4 regions of the Laedolimicola ammoniilytica genome follow, and region 1 is predicted to be linked to each of the others. Evidence: predicted binding sites of a transcription regulator. Region 1 holds the regulator's gene; each other region holds the start of a gene.

What was found. The regulator Rex, encoded in region 1, represses fermentation and respiration genes when NADH is low (regulators of the CRP and FNR family bind a similar motif). The targets are predictions, from matches to a motif close to ATTGTTAANTANTTAACAAT.
Region 2: the regulator Rex is predicted to act here: its motif matches at 1,599-1,618, upstream of OCV63_RS02885 (glycerol dehydrogenase).
Region 3: the regulator Rex is predicted to act here: its motif matches at 1,686-1,705, upstream of pflB (formate C-acetyltransferase).
Region 4: the regulator Rex is predicted to act here: its motif matches at 1,517-1,536, upstream of rsxC (electron transport complex subunit RsxC).

Annotation. Positions count from the first base shown of each region.
Region 1 is NZ_JAOQKC010000015.1:40,292-43,459, forward strand. It holds gene alr (alanine racemase) at 1-972, opposite strand, end outside; gene OCV63_RS11620 (redox-sensing transcriptional repressor Rex) at 1,066-1,713, opposite strand; gene abc-f (ribosomal protection-like ABC-F family protein) at 1,888-3,168, shown strand, end outside.
Region 2 is NZ_JAOQKC010000003.1:70,949-74,116, reverse strand. It holds gene OCV63_RS02890 (hypothetical protein) at 1-246, shown strand, start outside; gene OCV63_RS02885 (glycerol dehydrogenase) at 376-1,476, opposite strand; gene wecB (non-hydrolyzing UDP-N-acetylglucosamine 2-epimerase) at 1,665-2,849, opposite strand; gene OCV63_RS02875 (polysaccharide biosynthesis C-terminal domain-containing protein) at 2,849-3,168, opposite strand, start outside.
Region 3 is NZ_JAOQKC010000023.1:49,583-52,750, reverse strand. It holds gene nifJ (pyruvate:ferredoxin (flavodoxin) oxidoreductase) at 1-711, shown strand, start outside; gene OCV63_RS14235 (phosphoribosyltransferase) at 967-1,605, shown strand; gene pflB (formate C-acetyltransferase) at 1,864-3,168, shown strand, end outside.
Region 4 is NZ_JAOQKC010000013.1:45,006-48,173, reverse strand. It holds partial or broken gene OCV63_RS17635 (RnfABCDGE type electron transport complex subunit D) at 1-27, opposite strand, end outside; gene rsxC (electron transport complex subunit RsxC) at 24-1,388, opposite strand; gene OCV63_RS10650 (ABC transporter ATP-binding protein) at 1,710-3,168, opposite strand, start outside.

The DNA of each region.
Region 1 (3,168 bases):
CGTCACATCCACCATCATCTGATCCATACAGACTCTGCCGCAGATGGGTGCCCGTTTTCCGGCCACCAGAATGCAGCCCTTATTGGACAGACTTCTGGGATAACCGTCCGCGTAGCCCACCGGGACGGTGGCGATCCGGCGCACGGAGTCTGCCGTATAGATGCCGCCGTAGCTGATCTCCGTACCAGGCGTGATCTCTTTTACATGCACGATATGGCTCTTCATTTCCATGGCGGGTTTCAGTGGAACCAATTCTTTCTTTACTTCCTCCGAAGGGTACAGGCCATACACCGTGATGCCCGCCCGCACCATATCCAGGTTCGCTTCCGGCAGATCGATGATACCGGCACTGTTAGAGCAATGATGAATTTGGAAACGCACGCCTGCCGCCTCACAGGCCCTGTTAAAAGCCTGATACCGCATAAGCTGCTTTTCAGTGGCCGCCTTATCCGCCTCGTCGGATTTGGCAAAATGGGTAAACAGGCCTTCCAGCGTGATCCCGGGAAGCTCCCCAATTTCACAGACTGTTTTTACACTTTCCTCCGTATCCGCAAAACCAATGCGGCTCATCCCTGTATCCACTTTAATATGCACGTTCACGTTTTTTCCCTGACGCACGGCCTCTGCAGAAAGCTCCTGTGCCATGTCCAGCCGGAACACGGTGGGACAGATATCCAGGCGCACCAGTTCCGGGTAATCCTCCGGAAATACGTAGCCCAGAATTAATATCGGCTTTCGGATTCCGTTTTTCCGAAGCTCTACCGCCTCCTCGATGGTGGCTGCCGCAAACCCCCACAGATAATCCTTTTCCTCTATCATCTGCGCGATGGGTACCGCGCCGTGGCCGTAGCCGTTGGCCTTTACCACCGCCGCAATCTGCGTCCCGGCCTGCAGATTCGCCTTCATGGCCTCAAAATTCTCTTCTATGGCATCCAAATTCACATAAGCCGCTACGCGCTTATATTTTTTCACGTCTGACACTCCTCACTATCCTTAATATATGCGTCTGCACGCAAAAGGGAGCCCATAAGCTCCCTTTTATGACTCGTCACTTCCGGTACTCCATCAGGAACGGGGATGCTCTTTCTCATACCGTGTGATATTGTAAGAAAGCTGCATCAGGCTCTCTGACAGATGTACGTTCTCCACCAGAACGTCCGACGGAACATCCAGATCGATGTGGGCGAAATTCCAGATGGCTTTGATTCCGTACCGAACCAGAAGCCGCGTCATTTCCTCCGCCTTGGACTTCGGCAATGTCAAGGCCGCAATCTGAATCTCCTCGTCCTTAATAAAGCTCTCCAGATCCTCCAGCATATGAATCTGGATACCGCGGACGCTTAAGCCCTTTAAGACAGGATTTACATCGAAGATACCTTTTATGTAGAAGCCTCGTTTTTCAAAATCCACATAATTGGCCAGTGCCTGTCCCAGGTTGCCTCCGCCGATGATGATCATGTTGTGCTTTTTGTCAAGGCCCAGAATCTTGCCGATTTCTTCATACAGATACTTCACATTGTATCCGTATCCCTGCTGTCCGAAGCCTCCGAAATTGTTCAGATCCTGCCGGATCTGTGACGCCGTGACGCTCATTCGTTTACTCAGCTCACCGGAAGAGATACGTTCTACTCCGTTCTCCATCAGTTCGCCAAGATAACGATAATAACGCGGTAGCCGCTTAATTACTGCTTTTGAGATCTCTCTCTCTTCCATAATCCTTACACATCCCTCAACCAGACTTTTCGAAACTGTTTTTATTATAATCGAAAAGCAAATTTTTTGTCAATCTTTTTGCCGCATTCTTCTAAAAGAATCTTGTTCAATCCCGCATTTTTCGCTATAATAAATTTCGTGTGGCATTCAACAACGGAAAAAAGAGGTATTTTTATGATATTAGCATGTCAAAATATAAACAAAGCTTTCGGAACGGATGTGATTCTGAAAAACGCGTCCTTCCACATCGAGGATCGGGAAAAGGCCGCCGTGGTCGGGATCAACGGCGCCGGAAAATCCACCCTCTTAAAAATCATCATCGGGGAAATGGAGGCGGACTCCGGTGAAGTGATCCTGTCCAAGGGCAGAACCATCGGCTATCTGGCCCAGCATCAGGATCTGAACAGCGATCACACCATTTATCAGGAGCTGCTGACCGTAAAGCAGGACGTTATTGATCTGGAAGCTCGCATCCGGGACATCGAAGCACGGATGAAGGAGCTCTCCGGGGAGAACCTGGATACGGCTCTGGAACAATATACCCGTATGAATCATGAATTCGAACTAAAAAACGGATACGCCTACAAAAGCGAGGTAGTGGGCGTTCTGAAAGGTCTCGGTTTTGAAGAGGAAGAATTTGACAAACACGTCAACAAGCTCTCCGGAGGTCAGAAGACCCGCGTCTCTTTAGGCAAGCTTCTTCTCTCCCACCCGGATCTCATCATGCTGGACGAGCCCACCAACCATTTGGACATGAATTCCATCGCCTGGCTGGAAACCTTCCTTCTGAATTACGACGGCGCGGTTCTGGTGGTAGCCCATGACCGGTATTTTCTGAACCGGATTGCCACGAAAATCATCGAGATCGACGCGGGCGAGGTGACCACTTTCCAGGGAAATTATTCCGACTATGCCGCGAAAAAATCCAAACTAAGGGAGGCCCGCATGCACGCCTGGCTGAACCAGCAGCGGGAAATCAAGCACCAGGAAGAGGTCATCCAGAAGCTCAAATCCTTCAACCGGGAGAAATCTATCAAGCGCGCCGAGAGCCGCGAGAAAATGCTGGATAAAATGGAGGTTCTGGAGAAACCCAGCGAGATCCGCTCCGAGATGCACATCACCCTGGAGCCCAAGGTGGTCAGCGGAAATGACGTACTGACCGTGGAAGGCCTTGCAAAATCCTTTGGACCCCAGACTCTGTTCACCGATCTGAATTTCGAAGTCAAACGCGGTGAGCGTGTGGCACTCATCGGCAATAACGGCACCGGCAAGACTACGATTTTAAAAATCCTGAACGGCCTTCTCCCGGCAGACAGCGGTTCCTTTACACTTGGTTCGAAAGTCCATATCGGTTACTACGATCAGGAGCACCATGTGCTGCACCCGGAGAAAACCCTGTTCGAGGAGATTTCGGACGCCTACCCGGATCTGGACAATACTACAATTCGAAGCACC
Region 2 (3,168 bases), on a different contig from region 1:
GAAGGAGATGAAAAGTTTATGTGCGAAGCATTGGAAGAATTGTTTGCCGGAAGGTTGGAAGCTCAGAAACAGCTTGGTATGCAACTTGGCGTACAAAAGGGAGTTCAAATTGGAACTCAGGAAACTTTATCCAAAATGTCTTCCCTTATCAACAAGCTTCTTAACAGTAACCGTATCGACGATGCCAAACGTGCCACTGAAGATCCTGCTTACCTGGATTCTTTAATGGCTGAATTCAAACTGTAATCTACCAAAATAGTAGCATGAGGAGGGAAGAAATGCAACCTTCCTGATGCATCTTGGCTTACGAAAAGGGAGCCCAGGCCCGCCCTTTGAAAGGGTGGAACCGGGGCTCCTTTTTCGTTTTTTTATCTTTTATGCTTCACCAAGGAAATATTTTCCATATCTGTCTGCCGCCAGAATCGCCGCATAGACAGATTCGGGAGTTACCTCGAAAGGCATATTGTGCAGGGTATCATTTTCCGCGCAGGCTGCTTCGGCCACTGCCATCAGCTTCTCTCTGGTGGGGTTCTCGATACCGAGCTCCTTCAGGGTCACAGGCAGGCCCAGTTCGATACACCAGTCGATGATATCCTCCAGCTCGTCCGCCGGAACATTCTCCAGAACCAGCTGGGTAATGGTACCGAAGGCAACCTTCTCGCCATGGTACATGTGATGGCACTCTTCCAGAACGGTAAAGCCGTTGTGGATAGCATGGGCTCCGGCCAGACCGCCGCTCTCGAAACCAATGCCGCTGAGCAGGGTATTGGCCTCGATCACCTTCTCCACTGCCTCGGTGCAGGCTCCCGCTTCCAAAGCCAGCTTCGCCTTTACGCCCTCATCCATCAGGGTATCAAAGCACAGCTTAGCCAGAGCCATCGCCGCTCCCGTCACCTTGCCGCCCGCGCAGGTCATTGCCCCGCTGGTCTTGCAGGCCCGGGCCTCAAAATACGTCGCCAGCGCATCTCCCATACCAGACACGGTCAGCCGAACCGGAGACTTGGCGATAATTTCCGTATCCATCAGAACCATATTCGGGTTCGCCGGAAGGAACAGATACTCCTCAAATACTCCTGCGTCTGTATAAATAACGGACAGGGCGCTGCAGGGAGCGTCTGTGGACGCGATAGTCGGGCAGATCAGCACCGGAACCTTCTCATAATAAGCCACCGCCTTCGCGGTATCCAGAATCTTTCCTCCGCCGACGCCGATCACCAGGTCGCAGCCGTTCTTCTTCATTACCTCCATCAGACGGTTGATCTCTGTCTTACTGCATTCTCCGTTGAAATAATCCAGAACCGGTTCGCAGCCGGAATCCCGGAATGAATCCTCCAGGGTCGTTCCCAGTCTCTTATGGCCGGACGCTGTCACCAGCACCAGAGCCTTCTTTCCATAGGTCTTTGCGTAGGTACCAAGCTTCTTCAGTTCGCCTGCTCCCTGTACATACTTGCCGGGGCTTGTCAAAATCTTTGCCATGATAAAATCCTCCTGTCATATGATTGCTTTCTATTTATAGTTACCAGATAGCAGCATCACCATACGGCCTGCAGCGTTGATCTGTTATCTTTCCAAGGAGTATTTTAACGCTGGCAGGGGAGATTGTCAATATTTTAACAGGTTTTTATGGGCTTTTTGTGAGCGTTTTGGGTTATATGCTTTCCGTCTTACGATTTTCTCCAGACCATCTTATCCACGACTCCTGTGTAGCTCTGAATAATCTTCACAACCTTTGTGCTTACATTTTCTTCCACATAATCCGGAACCGGAATACCGTAATCATGCTCCAGATTCAGTTCTACCGCTGTATCCACCGCCTGCAGAAGGCTCTTTTCATCAATACCGGCCAGGATAAAGCAGGCCTTATCCAGAGCCTCCGGACGCTCTGTACTGGTACGGATGCAGACCGCCGGGAACGGACGTCCTACAGAAGTAAAAAAGCTGCTCTCCTCCGGCAGGGTGCCGCTGTCCGATACCACCGCAAAAGCGTTCATCTGCAGATGATTATAATCATGGAAGCCCAGCGGCTCATGCTGAATCACCCGTTTATCCAGCTGGAAACCACTGGCCTCCAGACGTTTTCTGGAACGGGGATGACAGGAATAGAGAATCGGCATATCGTATTTCTCAGCCAGCCTGTTGATAGCTGTAAACAGGGAAAGGAAATTCTTCTCTGTATCAATATTCTCCTCCCTGTGGGCAGACAACAGGATATACTTCTGCGGTTCCAGGCCCAGCTTCTCCAGAATATCCGACTTCTCAATCTCAGCCAGATTCTGGTGCAATACCTCCGCCATAGGAGAACCCGTCACATAGACCCGCTCCTTCGGCAGCCCGCACTCATGAAGATACTTTCTGGCGTGCTCTGAATAAGCCAGATTCACATCGGAAATGATATCCACGATTCTCCGGTTCGTCTCCTCCGGCAGACATTCATCCTTACAGCGGTTTCCTGCTTCCATGTGAAAAATCGGGATATGCAGGCGCTTCGCCGCAATGGCAGACAGGCAGCTGTTGGTGTCGCCCAGGATCAAAAGCGCATCCGGCCTGATCTGATTCATCAGCTTATAAGAACAGTTGATAATATTCCCAACCGTCGCGCCCAGATCATCGCCAACTGCATCCATATAAACCTCTGGACTGGCAATCTTCAGGTTTTCAAAGAAAATGCCATTCAGATTGTAATCATAATTCTGTCCCGTATGGGCCAGAACCACATCAAAATACTTCCGGCACTTGTTAATCACAGCCGCCAGACGGATAATCTCCGGCCTGGTCCCCACAATAATCAGAAGCTTCAGCTTCCCGTTTTCTTTAAAATGCACATCGGAATAATCCGTTCTGATCTCCATTACGCTTTTTCCTCCACAGGTTCAAAAAAAGTATCCGGATGCTCCGGATCAAAGGATTCATTGGCCCACATGACCGTCACCAGGTTCTCTGTCTCCGACAAGTTGATAATATTGTGGGTATATCCCGGCAGCATATGCACTGCTTCCATCTTCTCCCCGGACACTTCAAAATTCCGTACCGGATAGGGTTGTCCGTTCTCATCCAAGCCCATTTTGCGCTCCTGAATCAGCCCATGTCCCGATACCACGATAAAAAACTCCCACTTGGAATGATGCCAATGCTGTCCCTTCGTAATTCCCGGCTTACTGATATTCACAG
Region 3 (3,168 bases), on a different contig from region 1:
GCAAAGGAGATTCTGAAGGATAAGGACTTCCTGGCTAAGAAGTCTCAGTGGATCTTCGGTGGTGACGGTTGGGCATACGATATCGGCTTCGGCGGTGTAGACCACGTACTTGCAAGCGGCAAGGACATCAACGTCATGGTATTCGATACCGAGGTATATTCCAACACAGGCGGACAGGCATCCAAGTCTACCCAGACCGGTGCTATCGCACAGTTCGCTGCAGCTGGTAAGGAAGTTAAGAAGAAAGATATGGCTTCCATCGCTATGAGCTATGGCTATGTATATGTAGCTTCCATCGCTATGGGTGCTGATTACAACCAGTGTGTAAAGGCTATCGCAGAGGCAGAGGCATATCCGGGACCGTCCCTGATCATCGCTTACGCTCCGTGTATCAACCATGGTATCAAGAAGGGCATGAGCAAGGCTCAGACAGAGGAAGAGCTGGCTGTTAAGGCTGGTTACTGGCACTGCTTCCGCTTCAACCCGGCAGCTCCGGCTGAGGGCAAGAGCGCGTTCACTCTGGATAGCAAGGAGCCGACAGGCGACTACAAGGAGTTCCTGAACGGAGAGGTTCGTTACAACTCTCTGGTACGTGCTAATCCGGAAAGAGCTGAGAAGCTGTTCGCAGAGGCTGAGGAGAACGCTAAGGCAAGATACGAGTATCTGAAGAGCCTGGGCGAGCTGTACGCTCCGAAGAAGACAGAGGAGTAATCCTTTCGTCGACATGCCAAAAAGCATAATGAGATAAATAAGAATCCGGCAGAGATACGGGAAACCGTGTTTCTGCCGGATTCTTTACGGAACAGAGAATTCCGCTGGAATTTCCTGTACCGTAAAAGTAAGTGGTCAAAATATCAGAAAAATCTAATAATTGTAAAAATAGTGAAAATAGTGAAAAAACAATATGAAAATCAAAGGAAATGTGATACAATAACAGCATAAACCAAACATAAAAGGGGGCATTTTATGGAAACAAGGATGTTTAAGGTGTATGCAAAGGCAGATCCGGCCGTGTCGCTGAAGGTGATTCCGGGTCATTTCGCCACAAACCATTCCTACATCAATTATTACATTGATCTGACCACACTGAAGGCGCGCCAGAATGAAGCCCAGGCGGCAGCGAGATTGCTGGCCTATTACTCCAACTACAGCATTGTGGACACCATCGTATGCCTGGATGGCTGCGAGGTGATTGGAGCATATCTGGCAGAGGAGCTGACCAAAGCCGGAGTCCGTTCCATCAATGAGCACAAGACCATCTATATCGCGACTCCGGAGTACCATACCGGAGGCCAGCTGATTTTTCGTGACAATATGCAGATGATGGTCCGGGATAAGAATATCCTGTTGCTGCTGGCTACAGCCACCACCGGAAAAACCCTGAATCAGAGTATCGAGTGTATCGAGTATTACGGCGGCAAAATCAGTGCCATCAACGCGATTTTCAGCGCAGTAGATAAGGCACATTCCATTCCGGTCAACGCCATTTTCACCCGGAAGGATATGCCGGATTATCAGACCTACAGCTTCCGTGACTGCCCCCTGTGCCAGAAGCAGGAGAAGGTAGACGCCATTGTCAATACCTTCGGTTACAGCAGACTTTAAAGAAGATAAAATAAAACGTCGGACGAGTTCGGAACGGTACAAAAAAGCATTCCACTTGTCCGACGTTATTTTTTGACTATTTTGTCCAGAAATTAACAAAAAACAAGAAAATGTACCACAGAAAGAACAAAAAATATGCATAAAATCCATTGATTTAGGCAAAAATTCATGTTAAAATTTTAACGGATTAGGGGATGCTAATCTGAAAATGCTGCAGACTATATAACAGATACAGGAGGAAATACAATGACAGAGAACATGGCATGGGAAGGCTTCCGTGGACGATTCTGGAAAGAGGAGGTCAATGTAAGAGACTTTATCCAGAAAAATTATCGCCCCTATGAAGGTGATGAGAGATTCCTGGCAGGACCGACGGCAGCTACAGAGGAACTTTGGGGAGAGCTGCAGAAGCTTCAAAAAGAGGAGCGCGCCAAAGGCGGCGTTCTTGACATGGAGACGGAGGTGGTATCCGGAATTACCGCTTATCCGGCAGCGTACATTGTAGAGGGCAAAAAGGAGCTGGAGAAGGTTGTAGGACTTCAGACAGATAAACCGCTGAAACGCGCGTTTATGCCCTATGGCGGTATCAAGATGGCGGAGCAGGCCTGCACAACTTATGGATATGAGCCCTCTGAAAAGCTTCATGAGATTTTTACAAAATATCATAAGACACACAATCAGGCGGTGTTTGATGTATATACGCCGGAGATGAAGAGAGCCCGTCATAATAAAATTATCACCGGACTTCCGGACAGCTACGGACGCGGACGTATTGTGGGCGATTACCGTAGAGTAGCATTATATGGAATCGATTTCCTGATTGCGAAGAAGGAAGAAGATTTTGCCAACTGTGGCGACGGTACCATGTTTGACGACGTGATCCGTCAGCGGGAGGAGCTGGCAGAACAGCTTCGTTCCCTGAAGGAAATGAAGGAGATGGCGGCATCTTACGGCTTTGACATCTCCGGACCGGCAAAGAATGCAAGAGAAGCAGTGCAGTGGCTGTATTTTGGTTACCTGGCGGCGATCCGCACCCAGAACGGAGCAGCCATGAGCGTGGGCCGCGTGTCTACATTCCTGGACATCTATCTGGAGCGGGATCTGGAAAATGGAATTCTGACAGAGGCAGAGGCACAGGAGCTGGTGGACCATTTCGTTATGAAATGCCGTATGGTAAAATTTGCCAGGGTTCCTTCCTACAACCAGCTGTTCTCCGGAGATCCGGTATGGGCGACCCTGGAGGTAGCAGGCATGAGCATGGACGGACGCTCTATGGTAACGAAGACAGATTATCGTTTCCTGCATACACTGGAGAATATGGGACCCAGCCCGGAGCCGAACCTGACGGTGCTTTATTCCTCCCGTCTTCCGAGGGCGTTCAAGGAGTATGCTGCGGCAATTTCCGTACGGACCAGCTCTATTCAGTATGAAAATGACGACGTGATGATGCCGGTATGGGGAGACGACTATTCGATCTGCTGCTGTGTATCCGCAACGCAGACAGGAAAGGAAATGCAGTTCTTTGGAGCCCGGGCGAACCTGGCAAAGTGTCTGCTCTACGCG
Region 4 (3,168 bases), on a different contig from region 1:
GGAGGATACATTCATCAGTTTACTCATTTCTTCGCACCTCCCTGCTGGGCCTGCGCGGCTCTCTTCCTGTTCATAATCTCAGCCTTCGTCTCCTTGAAGGTCTGCATCAGAGGCTGCTTGGCCGGGCAGACAAAGGTACAGGATCCGCAGGCGATACACTCCAGGCCATACAGCTTCTTTTCATAACGGACATAGCGCTTTCTCTTGGCCGCATCCATCATTTCCTGGGGGGACAGTCCCAGAGGACAGACTCTGGTACAGCGTCCGCAGCGCAGACATGACGTCGCCTGCTTCTCTGCCAGTGCCACCGGATCCTCGCCCAATACCGTCAGCGCATTGTTGTTCTTGCAGATGGGAACCTCCAGATCTGCCAGCGCCATTCCCATCATAGGGCCGCCGCTTAAGTATTTCTGCGCTTCTTTTCCTTCCTGTATGCCGCCTGCGGCCTCCAGAACCTCTGCCATATTCGTTCCGATTTTCACAATCAGGTTACAGGGCTCCTTCACCACATCGCCGGACACCGTAAAGCCTCGCTCCATCAGCGGTGTGGACTTGCATACAGCCTGGTAAATGGCATAAATGGTCGCCACGTTATCCACCACGCAGCCCGCGTCGGCCGGAAGCATGCCAAGCTTCAGATCGATGCCTGCGATCACCTGGATTATGGAACGCTCGCCGCCCTGGGGGTACTTGCATTTCGCAGCGTGAACCTTCAGCCTGTCGTCGCCTGCGCAGGCTTTTTTCAGCGCCGCGATGGCTTCCGGCTTATTTTCCTCGATCAGGAAGACACCCTCTGCAGCCGGGAACAGCTGAAGCAGAATTCTCATGCCCTCTGCCAGCTCCATGCTTTTTGTGCGCATCAGCTGGTCATCACAGGTGATGTAGGGCTCACACTCCGCGCCATTGGCGATGACATAACGAATCTCGTCCGCGTTCTTCGGAGCCAGCTTTACATGAACCGGGAAACCGGCTCCTCCCATTCCTACAATTCCTGCTTTCTGTATACTTCCGAGAATTTCTTCTTTACTGAGCGCCTTGTAATCGCGCTCCGCGCCGATGCCCTCTGCAGGTGTGTACTGTCCGTCATTCTCGATCACGACAGACAACACCTTCGCACCGGATGCTGTTCTTCTGTTCTCAACAGCTTTTACCGTACCGGAGCAGGAGCTGACAATATTCGCTGATACGAAACCGTCCGCTTCGCCGATCAGCTGTCCCGCCAGCACCGTATCGCCCTTTTTCACCAGTGGCTTCGCCGGCTTGCCAATATGCTGGCTCATGGGAAATACCAGATCGCCCTGGGGAAGATAGGTACGGTAAGACGCATCCTTGGCGTACCGTTTTCCATCGTCCGGATGCACGCCGCCTTTAAATGTCTTCTTGAACATAAGCTTTTTCCTTCCTTCATGCTTTTGTAGCATTTGTCTCATATTCACTTTATCACACTTATTATTGGGATACAACTTTAGATAAAAAATAGACAATCTCCGAACAATTCCGAAAATTTTTTGACAATATTGTTAAATTTGTGTCGATAGACTTGTATTTGCGATCACTTTATTCTATCGCAGAATTGAACTGTATTCCAGTATTTTTTTCAATACAATCCGGATTTTTCGGACAAAAAACAGGATTTTCGTCCTCCGCGCACTCCAGATTTCGGAAATCCTGTTTGTATACAATTTATCTTTCTTCCAGTTTATTACAGATCATTCCAGCTCAAATTGACCGGTATATAGCTGATAATAGCGTCCTTTCTCCGCAAGTAGCGCCCCGTGATCGCCCCGCTCGATGATTTCCCCTTTTTCCAGCACCATGATGGCCTTGGAATTGCGGACCGTGGAGAGCCGATGGGCGATGACAAATACAGTCCGGCCCTCCATGATGGCGTCCATGCCCTTCTCGATGAGCCGCTCCGTCCGCGTGTCGATGGAGCTGGTGGCCTCGTCCAGAATCAGCACCGGAGGCTTCGCGATAGCAGCCCGGGCAATGGCGATAAGCTGGCGCTGACCCTGGGACAGATTGCTGCCGTCGCTGTAGAGCATGGTGTCGTAGCCGTCCGGCAGACGGCGGATAAAGGAATCCGCGTTGGCGATCCGGGCCGCCTCCCGCACTTCTTCGTCTGTGGCGTCCAGTTTTCCGTATCGGATATTATCGGCGATGGTTCCGGTAAACAGGTGGGTCTCCTGGATCACCATGGCCAGGGAATGGCGCAGATCGTCCTTCCGAATCCGACGGATGTCAATGCCGTCGTAGGTGATGGTACCCGCCTCGATCTCGTAAAACCGGTTAATCAGGTTGATAATCGTGGTTTTTCCGGCTCCCGTACTGCCCACGAAGGCGATTTTCTGACCGGGCTTCGCATACAGGGAGATGCCATTTAAAATATGTTTCTCCGGCACATAGCCGAAGACCACCTTGTCGAATTTCACATCACCCCGGAGTTTTCGCAGTTCCGCCGCGCCGCCCTGCTCCGCCGCCGGAAGCTTCCAGGCAAAGTGTCCGGTGCGCTCATCAGTCTCTTTTAATTTTCCATTTTCTACCATCACATTGCAGAGGGTCACATCGCCCTCGTCCGCCTCAGGCTCGGCCTCCATCAGATCGAAGATCCGCTCTGCCCCGGCCAGAGCCGTCAGAATCTGGTTGATCTGAGCCGTAAACTGGTTCATGGGCAGGGCGCTCTGGCGCACAAACACCAGATAGGATGACAGGCTTCCGATATCCAGAAAGCCGTTCAGGGTAAAGATACCGCCCACACAGGCCGATACCGCGTAATTCAGATAGGAAAGGCTGACCACGGTGGGCACCTGCATCCCCGTGTAGGTCAGGGCATCTGTAGATTCCTTTCGGAAATTCTCATTGAGCCTGCAGAAAATATCAAAATTAATCTTCTCATGGTTGAAGATTTTCTCCACCTTCTGGCCAGCCATCATTTCCTCTGCGAAGCCATTGATTTTGCCAAGCTCCGCCTGCTGCCGCTGATAATATTTCCGGCTTCTCTTGCTGTTGGTCCGGATAAAAATGCCCATGAGAATCAGAAATACCATGACGATCAGGGACAGCCGCACGCTCAAGACCATCATCATGACAATGGTGCCCACCAGGGTCAGAAAGCTCTGGATCGCCATGGCGAAGCTGTTGTTCATGGCCTCCTGCACCGTGTCCACA